DNA from 3 places in the Paenibacillus sp. FSL P4-0184 genome. Region 2 is predicted to be linked to each of the others. Evidence: a T-box and tRNA genes for the amino acid it is inferred to sense, from the RefSeq annotation. Region 2 holds a T-box; the other regions hold tRNA genes.
What was found. A T-box is a leader RNA that pairs with one kind of tRNA and senses whether it is charged. The one in region 2 lies ahead of metG (methionine--tRNA ligase), so its partner is inferred to be a tRNA-Met.
Positions count from the first base shown of each region.

Region 1 (3,247 bases), 1.8 Mb from region 2:
GCTATGATCGTTTCCGCCATTTATTTAAAGAACGATTCGGTTCTTCACCTCTGCGCTATCTACTATTGAAACGTCTGGATTATGCAAAGTCTCTCTTGCAACATACCCAAATGCATATCTCTGAAGTATCAGCTGCTGCTGGGTTTGTGAATGACGCCCAATTCTGCAATATGTTTAAACGTGAAATTGGTCTCACCCCACGAGCATTCCGACTAAGCAGTCAATAAAAAAACACTCCACACAAAAAGGCCGTTGATTAGAGACGCCTCTAATTCAACGGCTTAAGAATAAAAGCTCAAAGACAAAGAAAAAAGGCTTGTAAAGTTGCTTATACAAGCGACTTTACAAACCTTTTTGATATACCGGCGAGAGGACTCGAACCTCCACGGTTTCCCTCTCGATTTTGAGTCGAGCGCGTCTGCCATTCCGCCACGCCGGCACATATGAAATTAATGGAGGCGCCACCCAGATTTGAACTGGGGATAAAGCTTTTGCAGAGCTTTGCCTTACCACTTGGCTATGGCGCCATGTGAAAACTTTGGAGCGGACGACGGGAATCGAACCCGCGACCCTCGCCTTGGCAAGGCGATGCTCTACCGCTGAGCCACGTCCGCATAAAATGGCTGGGGATATAGGATTTGAACCTATGCATGACGGAGTCAAAGTCCGTTGCCTTACCGCTTGGCTAATCCCCAATAACATTTTAAAATAAAAGGGGCGACTGATGGGTCTCGAACCCACGAATGCCGGAACCACAATCCGGTGCGTTAACCACTTCGCCACAATCGCCATATTAAACTAATATTGTTGCTGTCCTTCTTAAAGTAAATGGGGCGACCGATGGGACTTGAACCCACGAATGCCGGATCCACAAACCGGTGCGTTAACCCCTTCGCCACGACCGCCATATTAAACTTTAGAGAAAGACTTTAGATAAAGATTGGCAGGGGCAGCAGGAATTGAACCCACACCAACGGTTTTGGAGACCGTTGTTCTACCTTTAAACTATGCCCCTAAAAAAAATGGTGGGGGATGATGGATTCGAACCACCGAACACGTACGTGAGCAGATTTACAGTCTGATGCGTTTGGCCACTTCGCTAATCCCCCAAAGATGGTGCCGGCGAGAGGACTTGAACCCCCAACCTACTGATTACAAGTCAGTTGCTCTACCAATTGAGCTACACCGGCATATTAAGTTGTATACAACATGGTGGCTCGAGACGGATTCGAACCGCCGACACGAGGATTTTCAGTCCTCTGCTCTACCGACTGAGCTATCGAGCCAAGAAAATGGCGGAACCGACGAGATTCGAACTCGCGATCTCCTGCGTGACAGGCAGGCATGTTAGGCCAACTACACCACGGTTCCAAAAGATATAATTACTTGATGAAAATTGGTTGCGGGGGCAGGATTTGAACCTGCGGCCTTCGGGTTATGAGCCCGACGAGCTACCGGGCTGCTCCACCCCGCGTCGTTCTTAAATGAATATGGTGGAGGCTGAGGGGATCGAACCCCCGACCCTCTGCTTGTAAGGCAGATGCTCTCCCAGCTGAGCTAAGCCTCCGTAAACAACAATTGTTATTGTACCAAAGTCCACTATGTAAAATCAAGTGAAAATTTGGTGACCCGTATGGGATTCGAACCCATGTTACCTCCGTGAAAGGGAGGTGTCTTAACCCCTTGACCAACGGGCCATACTAAGTAAAATTTGTGGCGGAGAGAGAGGGATTCGAACCCTCGAGACGCTTGTGGCGCCTACACGATTTCCAATCGTGCTCCTTCGGCCAAACTCGGACACCTCTCCATATGGCTCCCCGAACAGGACTCGAACCTGTGACAACTCGATTAACAGTCGAGTGCTCTACCAACTGAGCTATCAGGGAATATTCATACCAGGCTTGATGCCTGAAAACTGAATCCGAATTGAATTTGCGTTCTAAGTATAGGATAAGCCCTCGACCGATTAGTATTGGTCAGCTCCATGCATTACTGCACTTCCACCTCCAACCTATCTACCTCGTCGTCTTCAAGGGGTCTTACTAATTGGGAAATCTCATCTTGAGGGGGGCTTCACGCTTAGATGCTTTCAGCGCTTATCCCGTCCGTACGTAGCTACCCAGCCATGCTTCTGGCGAAACAACTGGTGCACCAGCGGTACGTCCATCCCGGTCCTCTCGTACTAAGGACAGCTCCTCTCAAATTTCCTGCGCCCACGACAGATAGGGACCGAACTGTCTCACGACGTTCTGAACCCAGCTCGCGTACCGCTTTAATGGGCGAACAGCCCAACCCTTGGGACCTACTTCAGCCCCAGGATGCGATGAGCCGACATCGAGGTGCCAAACCTCCCCGTCGATGTGGACTCTTGGGGGAGATAAGCCTGTTATCCCCAGGGTAGCTTTTATCCGTTGAGCGATGGCCCTTCCATGCGGTACCACCGGATCACTAAGTCCGACTTTCGTCCCTGCTCGACTTGTAGGTCTCGCAGTCAAGCTCCCTTATGCCTTTGCACTCTTCGAATGATTTCCAACCATTCTGAGGGAACCTTGGAACGCCTCCGTTACTCTTTAGGAGGCGACCGCCCCAGTCAAACTGCCCGCCTGACACGGTCCCCGTACCCGATTAGGGTACTAGGTTAGAACCTAGATACGATCAGGGTGGTATCCCAACGGCGCCTCCACCGAAGCTTGCGCTCCGATTTCTACGGCTCCCACCTATCCTGTACAGATCGTACCCAAATTCAATATCAAGCTGCAGTAAAGCTCCATGGGGTCTTTCCGTCTTGTCGCGGGTAACCTGCATCTTCACAGGTATTAAAATTTCACCGGATCTCTCGTTGAGACAGCGCCCAAGTCGTTACGCCATTCGTGCGGGTCAGAATTTACCTGACAAGGAATTTCGCTACCTTAGGACCGTTATAGTTACGGCCGCCGTTTACTGGGGCTTCGGTTCATAGCTTCGGGTTACCCCTAACCACTCCCCTTAACCTTCCAGCACCGGGCAGGCGTCAGCCCGTATACTTCGCCTTGCGGCTTCGCACAGACCTGTGTTTTTGCTAAACAGTCGCTTGGGCCTTTTCACTGCGGCCCCCTCGTGCTATTCACACTACCGGGGCACCCCTTCTCCCGAAGTTACGGGGTCATTTTGCCGAGTTCCTTAACGAGAGTTCTTCCGCGCGCCTTAGAATTCTCTTCTCGCCTACCTGTGTCGGTTTGCGGTACGGGCACCTTCTCCTGGCTAGAGG
Region 1 is NZ_JBBORN010000001.1:3,029,094-3,032,340, reverse strand. It holds gene MKY52_RS13325 (AraC family transcriptional regulator) at 1-227, shown strand, start outside; tRNA gene MKY52_RS13320 (tRNA-Leu) at 361-439, opposite strand; tRNA gene MKY52_RS13315 (tRNA-Cys) at 454-527, opposite strand; tRNA gene MKY52_RS13310 (tRNA-Gly) at 540-614, opposite strand; tRNA gene MKY52_RS13305 (tRNA-Gln) at 621-695, opposite strand; tRNA gene MKY52_RS13300 (tRNA-His) at 717-789, opposite strand; tRNA gene MKY52_RS13295 (tRNA-His) at 830-905, opposite strand; tRNA gene MKY52_RS13290 (tRNA-Trp) at 942-1,015, opposite strand; tRNA gene MKY52_RS13285 (tRNA-Tyr) at 1,024-1,109, opposite strand; tRNA gene MKY52_RS13280 (tRNA-Thr) at 1,115-1,190, opposite strand; tRNA gene MKY52_RS13275 (tRNA-Phe) at 1,211-1,286, opposite strand; tRNA gene MKY52_RS13270 (tRNA-Asp) at 1,294-1,371, opposite strand; tRNA gene MKY52_RS13265 (tRNA-Met) at 1,398-1,474, opposite strand; tRNA gene MKY52_RS13260 (tRNA-Val) at 1,492-1,567, opposite strand; tRNA gene MKY52_RS13255 (tRNA-Glu) at 1,623-1,697, opposite strand; tRNA gene MKY52_RS13250 (tRNA-Ser) at 1,715-1,807, opposite strand; tRNA gene MKY52_RS13245 (tRNA-Asn) at 1,811-1,886, opposite strand; rRNA gene MKY52_RS13240 (23S ribosomal RNA) at 1,947-3,247, opposite strand, start outside.
Region 1: it has a tRNA-Met gene. The T-box ahead of metG (methionine--tRNA ligase) is inferred to sense a tRNA for this amino acid. The anticodon was not compared.

Region 2 (3,247 bases):
TCCAAGGAGAAGAAACTGGTAACACTGGACGAATATGTATCAAGAATGCCAGAAGATCAGAAGTACATCTACTATGCATCCGGAGAGTCGATCGACAGAATCGAAAAGCTCCCACAAACCGAGCTTGTATCGGATAAAGGGTATGAAATTCTCTACTTCACTGATGATATTGATGAATTTGCGATCAAGATGATCATGTCTTATAAAGAAAAAGAATTTAAATCCGTATCCAGTGGTGATCTGGGTATCGAAGCAGACGAAGCGGACAAGCCAACGGAAGCGGAAGAGAACGAAAACAAGGAGCTTTTTGAAGCGATGAAGGACATCTTGTCCGGCAAAGTGAAGAATGTTAAAGCTTCCAAACGTTTGAAGACTCATCCGGTATGCCTCTCTGCTGAAGGTGAACTGACAATCGAGATGGAAAAAATCCTGAAATCGATGCCGAATGGGCAAGAGGTTCAAGCGGATAAGGTACTCGAAATCAACATCCATCACGAAGTCTTCCAGTCTTTGAAAGCAGCAGCTGAGAACGATAAAGAGAAGCTCGGTTTATACACGAACCTGCTGTACAACCAAGCACTGTTGATCGAAGGTCTACAGGTTAGTGATCCTGTTCAATTCACCAATGATATTTGCAAAATCATGAAATAGATATTAGAAAAGCCATCCTATCGTATTACGATTGGGTGGCTTTTTTTGTGCGGAAAAGGTAGTAATCGATTTCAGAGTCATTATTTGTGCAACCGCTGATCGAATAGATTATTTCACCTTGTGTGTTTTTTTTACTCGTCACTTCGGAGCAGGTATCGGTTCTAACTCCTGTGTTACTTCCACCGAATGCATCATTAGAAGTATCGTAGCTATAACTAATTACATTGCCATCAAACTTCAAATCCTTAAATATGGGATCGCCCTCATCTGTGTAACTTGTAACTCGTATATTGTCTGCTTTTTTGCTGGAGAGATTAGTTATAAATTGCTCAAATTTATAGAGGTTGTACACTTTTTCAAAAGAAACAATATCCCCTCTACTGATGGCTTTTTCGGAAGTATAGGGTTCACTTTTGGGAACAGAATTAACCTTATTATCGGAACAACCCCATACCCCTGCTAGTAAAAGAACAGAGAGTATAAGCAAGATTACTTTTTTCATTGAAGGACCTTCTCCTTGTAACTAATCTATATAAAAGACGAAAATTAATTGAAAAAGTTACAGTGAGCTTGATGTTTCACATTGACAATAAACAGAAAATTAAGTATCATTTCCAGTAACTTGAATATTTAAAGGCAAAGAAGAGAAAGAGTACCACGGCAATTCTTTCTACAGAGAGCTCCGGTCGCTGAAAAGGAGTAAAGAAAAACCTTGGGAATATGGTCTCAGAGCTGCGCATCGAAACCTTTTGGGTTGTAGGCTGCGCCGGAACCTGCATCCGTTATAGTGCTAGGGTATAAACGTTTATTAACGTCGTACCTGAAGAGGTAAATGTCATGAGGCATTTATAAAATTAGGTGGTAACACGTGAGTAGAACTCTCGTCCTTTGTGGATGGGAGTTTTTTTGTTGTCTAAAAAAAGGAGGAGAAGGTTAATGAGTAATGTGTTTATTGGTGGTGCTTGGCCGTATGCGAATGGATCTTTACATCTTGGAAGATTATCAAGTGTGTTGCCTGGGGATGTGCTGGCACGCTATTTTCGCAGCAAGGGGGATAACGTTTTATATGTGTCAGGCAGCGATTGTCATGGCACACCTGTAGCGGTTCAGGCTGCTAATGAAGGGATCACACCCGAAGCTTTTGCCAGTCGATACCACGAAGAGTTTCTGCAGTGTTTTGAACAGCTGGGATTTAGTTATGATCTTTATACTCGAACGGATCAACAGCAGCATCATAAGGTTGTGCAAGAGTTGTTTGCGAAGCTACTAGAGAATGGTCATTTATATAAAAAAACCATTGCGCAATGTTACTGTGAGGTGGATCAGCGCTTTTTGCCAGACAGATACGTGGAAGGGACTTGTCCAGTTTGTGGCCAGCGGGCGCGTGGAGATCAATGCGATTATTGTTCTACGATTCTAGACCCTGCCGATTTATTGGACAGAGTCTGTAAATTATGTGGGAATACACCGTCAGAACGACCGACAGAACATTTTTATCTTAGCTTATCTAAATTTCAATCTGAATTAACGGAATATGTAGAGGAAGCACAATTTTGGAGAGAAAACGCTATAAAACTGACCAAACGTTATTTAAAAGAAGAACTGCAGGACCGCGCGGTAACAAGAGACTTATCTTGGGGTGTAGATGTTCCTATAGCTGGATTTGAAGACAAGAAGATTTATGTTTGGATTGAGGCGGTAAGTGGTTATTTATCAGCCAGTAAGCAGTGGGCTGCACAGTCTGGGCGGAGCTGGGAGGATTTTTGGTCAGAGGAACAAGAGGACATCACCGCTTATTATGTCCATGGAAAAGATAATATTCCTTTTCACACCCTGATTTGGCCAGCCGTCTTATTAGGAGCAAGAGAACTACATTTACCGGATCGGATTATATCCAGCGAATATTTAACCCTTGAAGGGCAGAAGTTCTCCACTAGCCGTAATTGGGCAGTCTGGGTACCTGATATTCTAGAGCGGTATCATCCTGACTCTATTCGTTATTTCTTAATTGCCAACGGGCCTGAGAAGCGGGATACGGATTTTTCCTGGAGAGAGTTTATTTATAGTCATAATGGTGAGCTGCTTGGAGCATTTGGTAACTTTGTGAATCGCTCATTGGCTTTTGTAGAGAAGTTTTATGAAGGGATCGTGCCAAGTGGAAAGTTAGACAAGGGGTGGAGCGACAACATTGACCTCTTGTATCTGGAGTCAGGACGCCTAATTGAAGCGGGAGATTTGAAGGATGCGCTCGAGTATAATTTCTTTTATGTACGTAAGGCAAATCAGTATTTTGATCGGCAAAAACCTTGGATTCAGGTAAAAGAAGATCAGGAGTCCTGTGGTTCTACGATATATACATGCGTGCAGATTATAGCTAATTTGGCGAATTTGCTGCATCCGTTTCTACCGTTTTCTTGTGAGGAGATCAGGGGATTCCTATCGCTTGAACTACCGAATTGGAAGCCCCGCTCGGTTCCCCCTTATCAACAGGTAACTGATTTGCAATTGTTGTTTGAACGAATTGATATAAGTCAAATTAAAGAAGAAGAGCAAAGATTAGAACAACAAAAAGTCAATAAATAGGAATGGTTAAGAC
Region 2 is NZ_JBBORN010000001.1:4,810,980-4,814,226, forward strand. It holds gene htpG (molecular chaperone HtpG) at 1-651, shown strand, start outside; gene MKY52_RS21255 (DUF4362 domain-containing protein) at 677-1,153, opposite strand; T-box leader at 1,282-1,543, shown strand; gene metG (methionine--tRNA ligase) at 1,588-3,234, shown strand.

Region 3 (3,247 bases), 3.6 Mb from region 2:
AAAGAATGTGCTACTTAGAGGGGGTGAAATCTACTATGAACCATAGTCTAATTTATGAAGGCTCAAGGACACAACTGGTCCAGCAGCTTATTTATTTTGATGAGGAAAAAATCGCATTTCTAAATCAGTATTTCCCTGAACGAAGCAAACAAAGAAGTAATGCTGAAACGCTGTTGTCCCGTTATTGCTCCGAGCTGGAACAATTACTTTCCCGTTTCAATGGTGAAGAATTGAATTCACTCGTATTGATTGGAAGTCAGCTTCAGCTACGCTACTTAGACGACAATACTACAGATACCTACACCATCGTATTTCCAAACCAGGCAGAACCCAATGATAACAAGATTTCAATGTTCTCGCCTATTGGCATGCAGTTGCTGTTAGCTCAGATCGGCAGTACATGTCAGCTAGCTATTCCTTCAGGTGAGTTATCAGTAAAAATCGAAAGTATTAAGTTTGTGAATTGTGGTGAGGTGGCCGTTCTTATTTAAGCCCACTCGCACATATCACCAACATTAACAGCGTCCCTTTCCAATCTTATGGAAGAGGACGCTGTTCATCTATTCAGCCTGTTAAGCACTTCTTCATACTTTTATTTGAGCCTCAATCCTTCACCCAGTTTACTGACTGATTTTTCGATGCGAGATGCTCTGGTTTCAGGTCTTTTCGCCGCTTCGATCCAAGATACATATTCCTTCTGATAAGAATAAGCCAGACCGTTATAATAAGCTTCTGCCTGCTCATGGCTACTCAGCGCATCAAGGAAATCCTCTGGGGCTTCTACCTCCCGTAATTGATGATCTTGCTCCATCGTCACACGCACAATATCACCAGGTTGAGCTTTGGCTAGATCCCGTAGTTCTTTCTTTACCACCATAAAATGCTTTCCGTTTCCCTGGGGCATAAGCGTTCCTCTATAGGGGATTCCATTTACATTTCCTTTTACCTGTATTCTGGACTTTGTTTCAAATATTTGTTCGGCATCAAAAGGGACGTTAAGATAAGTCCAGCTCCCACTTGCATCAGGTCGCACTAATTTAGCTTCAAATTCGAACATAGTTACCTCCTCAACTAAAATCCCTAGTTCTATTGTATACATACAAATGTAACTATACAAAAAAACACCTGCCTATAATAGACAGATGTTTCTTAATTATAAGCGGGTGATGGGAATCGAACCCACGCTATCAGCTTGGAAGGCTGAAGTTCTACCATTGAACTACACCCGCAAAGGTATAAAATCGGGATGACACGATTTGAACATGCGACCCCCTGGTCCCAAACCAGGTGCTCTACCAAGCTGAGCTACATCCCGTCAAAACATGTAATTACTTAGTAATAAAAATGGCGCGCCCTGAGAGATTCGAACTCCCGGCCTTTTGATTCGTAGTCAAACGCTCTATCCAGCTGAGCTAAGGGCGCAAAAATTATGGAGCGGAAGACGGGAATCGAACCCGCGACCCTCGCCTTGGCAAGGCGATGCTCTACCGCTGAGCCACTTCCGCAAAATATGGTGCGCGTGAAGGGACTTGAACCCCCACGTCGTGAAACGCCAGATCCTAAGTCTGGTGCGTCTGCCATTCCGCCACACGCGCACACTTTAAAAATAATGGTGAGCCATGAAGGACTCGAACCTTCGACACCCTGATTAAAAGTCAGGTGCTCTACCAACTGAGCTAATGGCTCTCATAAATGGCTGGGGATATAGGATTTGAACCTATGCATGACGGAGTCAAAGTCCGTTGCCTTACCGCTTGGCTAATCCCCAACAATAATTAACTAAATGGCGGAACCGACGAGATTCGAACTCGCGATCTCCTGCGTGACAGGCAGGCATGTTAGGCCAACTACACCACGGTTCCATAGACATAATGCATAAGAGTAAATTGGTTGCGGGGGCAGGATTTGAACCTGCGGCCTTCGGGTTATGAGCCCGACGAGCTACCGGGCTGCTCCACCCCGCGTCATTTAATAATTATATACTATTCATTTACACTACGCCAGCTAGTCCCAAAACATCATGCTTAAGGAAAATTTGGTTGCGGGGGCAGGATTTGAACCTGCGGCCTTCGGGTTATGAGCCCGACGAGCTACCGGGCTGCTCCACCCCGCGTCGTTTAAATGAATATGGTGGAGGCTGAGGGGATCGAACCCCCGACCCTCTGCTTGTAAGGCAGATGCTCTCCCAGCTGAGCTAAGCCTCCATGTTATGACCCGTATGGGATTCGAACCCATGTTACCTCCGTGAAAGGGAGGTGTCTTAACCCCTTGACCAACGGGCCATGCTAATAAACTTTGTGGCGGAGAGAGAGGGATTCGAACCCTCGAGACGCTTGTGGCGCCTACACGATTTCCAATCGTGCTCCTTCGGCCAAACTCGGACACCTCTCCATAAATGGCTCCCCGAACAGGACTCGAACCTGTGACAACTCGATTAACAGTCGAGTGCTCTACCAACTGAGCTATCAGGGAATATGGTGGGCCTTAGTGGACTCGAACCACCGACCTCACCCTTATCAGGGGTGCGCTCTAACCAGCTGAGCTAAAGGCCCTTTTTAAGACACATCAATATTAAGGGCAAAAAAAATACCACGGGTAATGTGGTTGTCCGCTTGGCGACGTCCTACTCTCCCAGAACCCTTCGGTCCAAGTACCATCGGCGCTGGAGGGCTTAACGGTCGTGTTCGGGATGGGTACGCGTGGAACCCCTCCGCTATCGCCACCAAACGGGCATTTACATCGTAAATGCTCAGGCTTGATGCCTGAAAACTGAATCCGAATTGAATTTGCGTCTTAAGTATAGGATAAGCCCTCGACCGATTAGTATTGGTCAGCTCCATGCATTACTGCACTTCCACCTCCAACCTATCTACCTCGTCGTCTTCAAGGGGTCTTACTATTTGGGAAATCTCATCTTGAGGGGGCTTCACGCTTAGATGCTTTCAGCGCTTATCCCGTCCGTACGTAGCTACCCAGCCATGCTTCTGGCGAAACAACTGGTGCACCAGCGGTACGTCCATCCCGGTCCTCTCGTACTAAGGACAGCTCCTCTCAAATTTCCTGCGCCCACGACAGATAGGGACCGAACTGTCTCACGACGTTCTGAACCCAGCTCGCGTACCGCTTTAATGGGCGAACAGCCCAACCCTTGGGACCTACTTCAGCCCCAGGATGCGATGAGCCGACATCGAGGTGCCAAACCTCCCCGTCGATGTGGACTCTTGGGGGAGATAAGCCTGTTATCCCC
Region 3 is NZ_JBBORN010000001.1:1,207,462-1,210,708, forward strand. It holds gene MKY52_RS05100 (GreA/GreB family elongation factor) at 36-491, shown strand; gene MKY52_RS05105 (YdeI/OmpD-associated family protein) at 593-1,057, opposite strand; tRNA gene MKY52_RS05110 (tRNA-Gly) at 1,159-1,229, opposite strand; tRNA gene MKY52_RS05115 (tRNA-Pro) at 1,242-1,315, opposite strand; tRNA gene MKY52_RS05120 (tRNA-Arg) at 1,346-1,422, opposite strand; tRNA gene MKY52_RS05125 (tRNA-Gly) at 1,431-1,505, opposite strand; tRNA gene MKY52_RS05130 (tRNA-Leu) at 1,512-1,595, opposite strand; tRNA gene MKY52_RS05135 (tRNA-Lys) at 1,611-1,686, opposite strand; tRNA gene MKY52_RS05140 (tRNA-Gln) at 1,694-1,768, opposite strand; tRNA gene MKY52_RS05145 (tRNA-Asp) at 1,785-1,862, opposite strand; tRNA gene MKY52_RS05150 (tRNA-Met) at 1,888-1,964, opposite strand; tRNA gene MKY52_RS05155 (tRNA-Met) at 2,037-2,113, opposite strand; tRNA gene MKY52_RS05160 (tRNA-Val) at 2,129-2,204, opposite strand; tRNA gene MKY52_RS05165 (tRNA-Glu) at 2,211-2,282, opposite strand; tRNA gene MKY52_RS05170 (tRNA-Ser) at 2,299-2,391, opposite strand; tRNA gene MKY52_RS05175 (tRNA-Asn) at 2,397-2,472, opposite strand; tRNA gene MKY52_RS05180 (tRNA-Ile) at 2,476-2,552, opposite strand; rRNA gene rrf (5S ribosomal RNA) at 2,611-2,727, opposite strand; rRNA gene MKY52_RS05190 (23S ribosomal RNA) at 2,801-3,247, opposite strand, start outside.
Region 3: it has a tRNA-Met gene. The T-box ahead of metG (methionine--tRNA ligase) is inferred to sense a tRNA for this amino acid. The anticodon was not compared.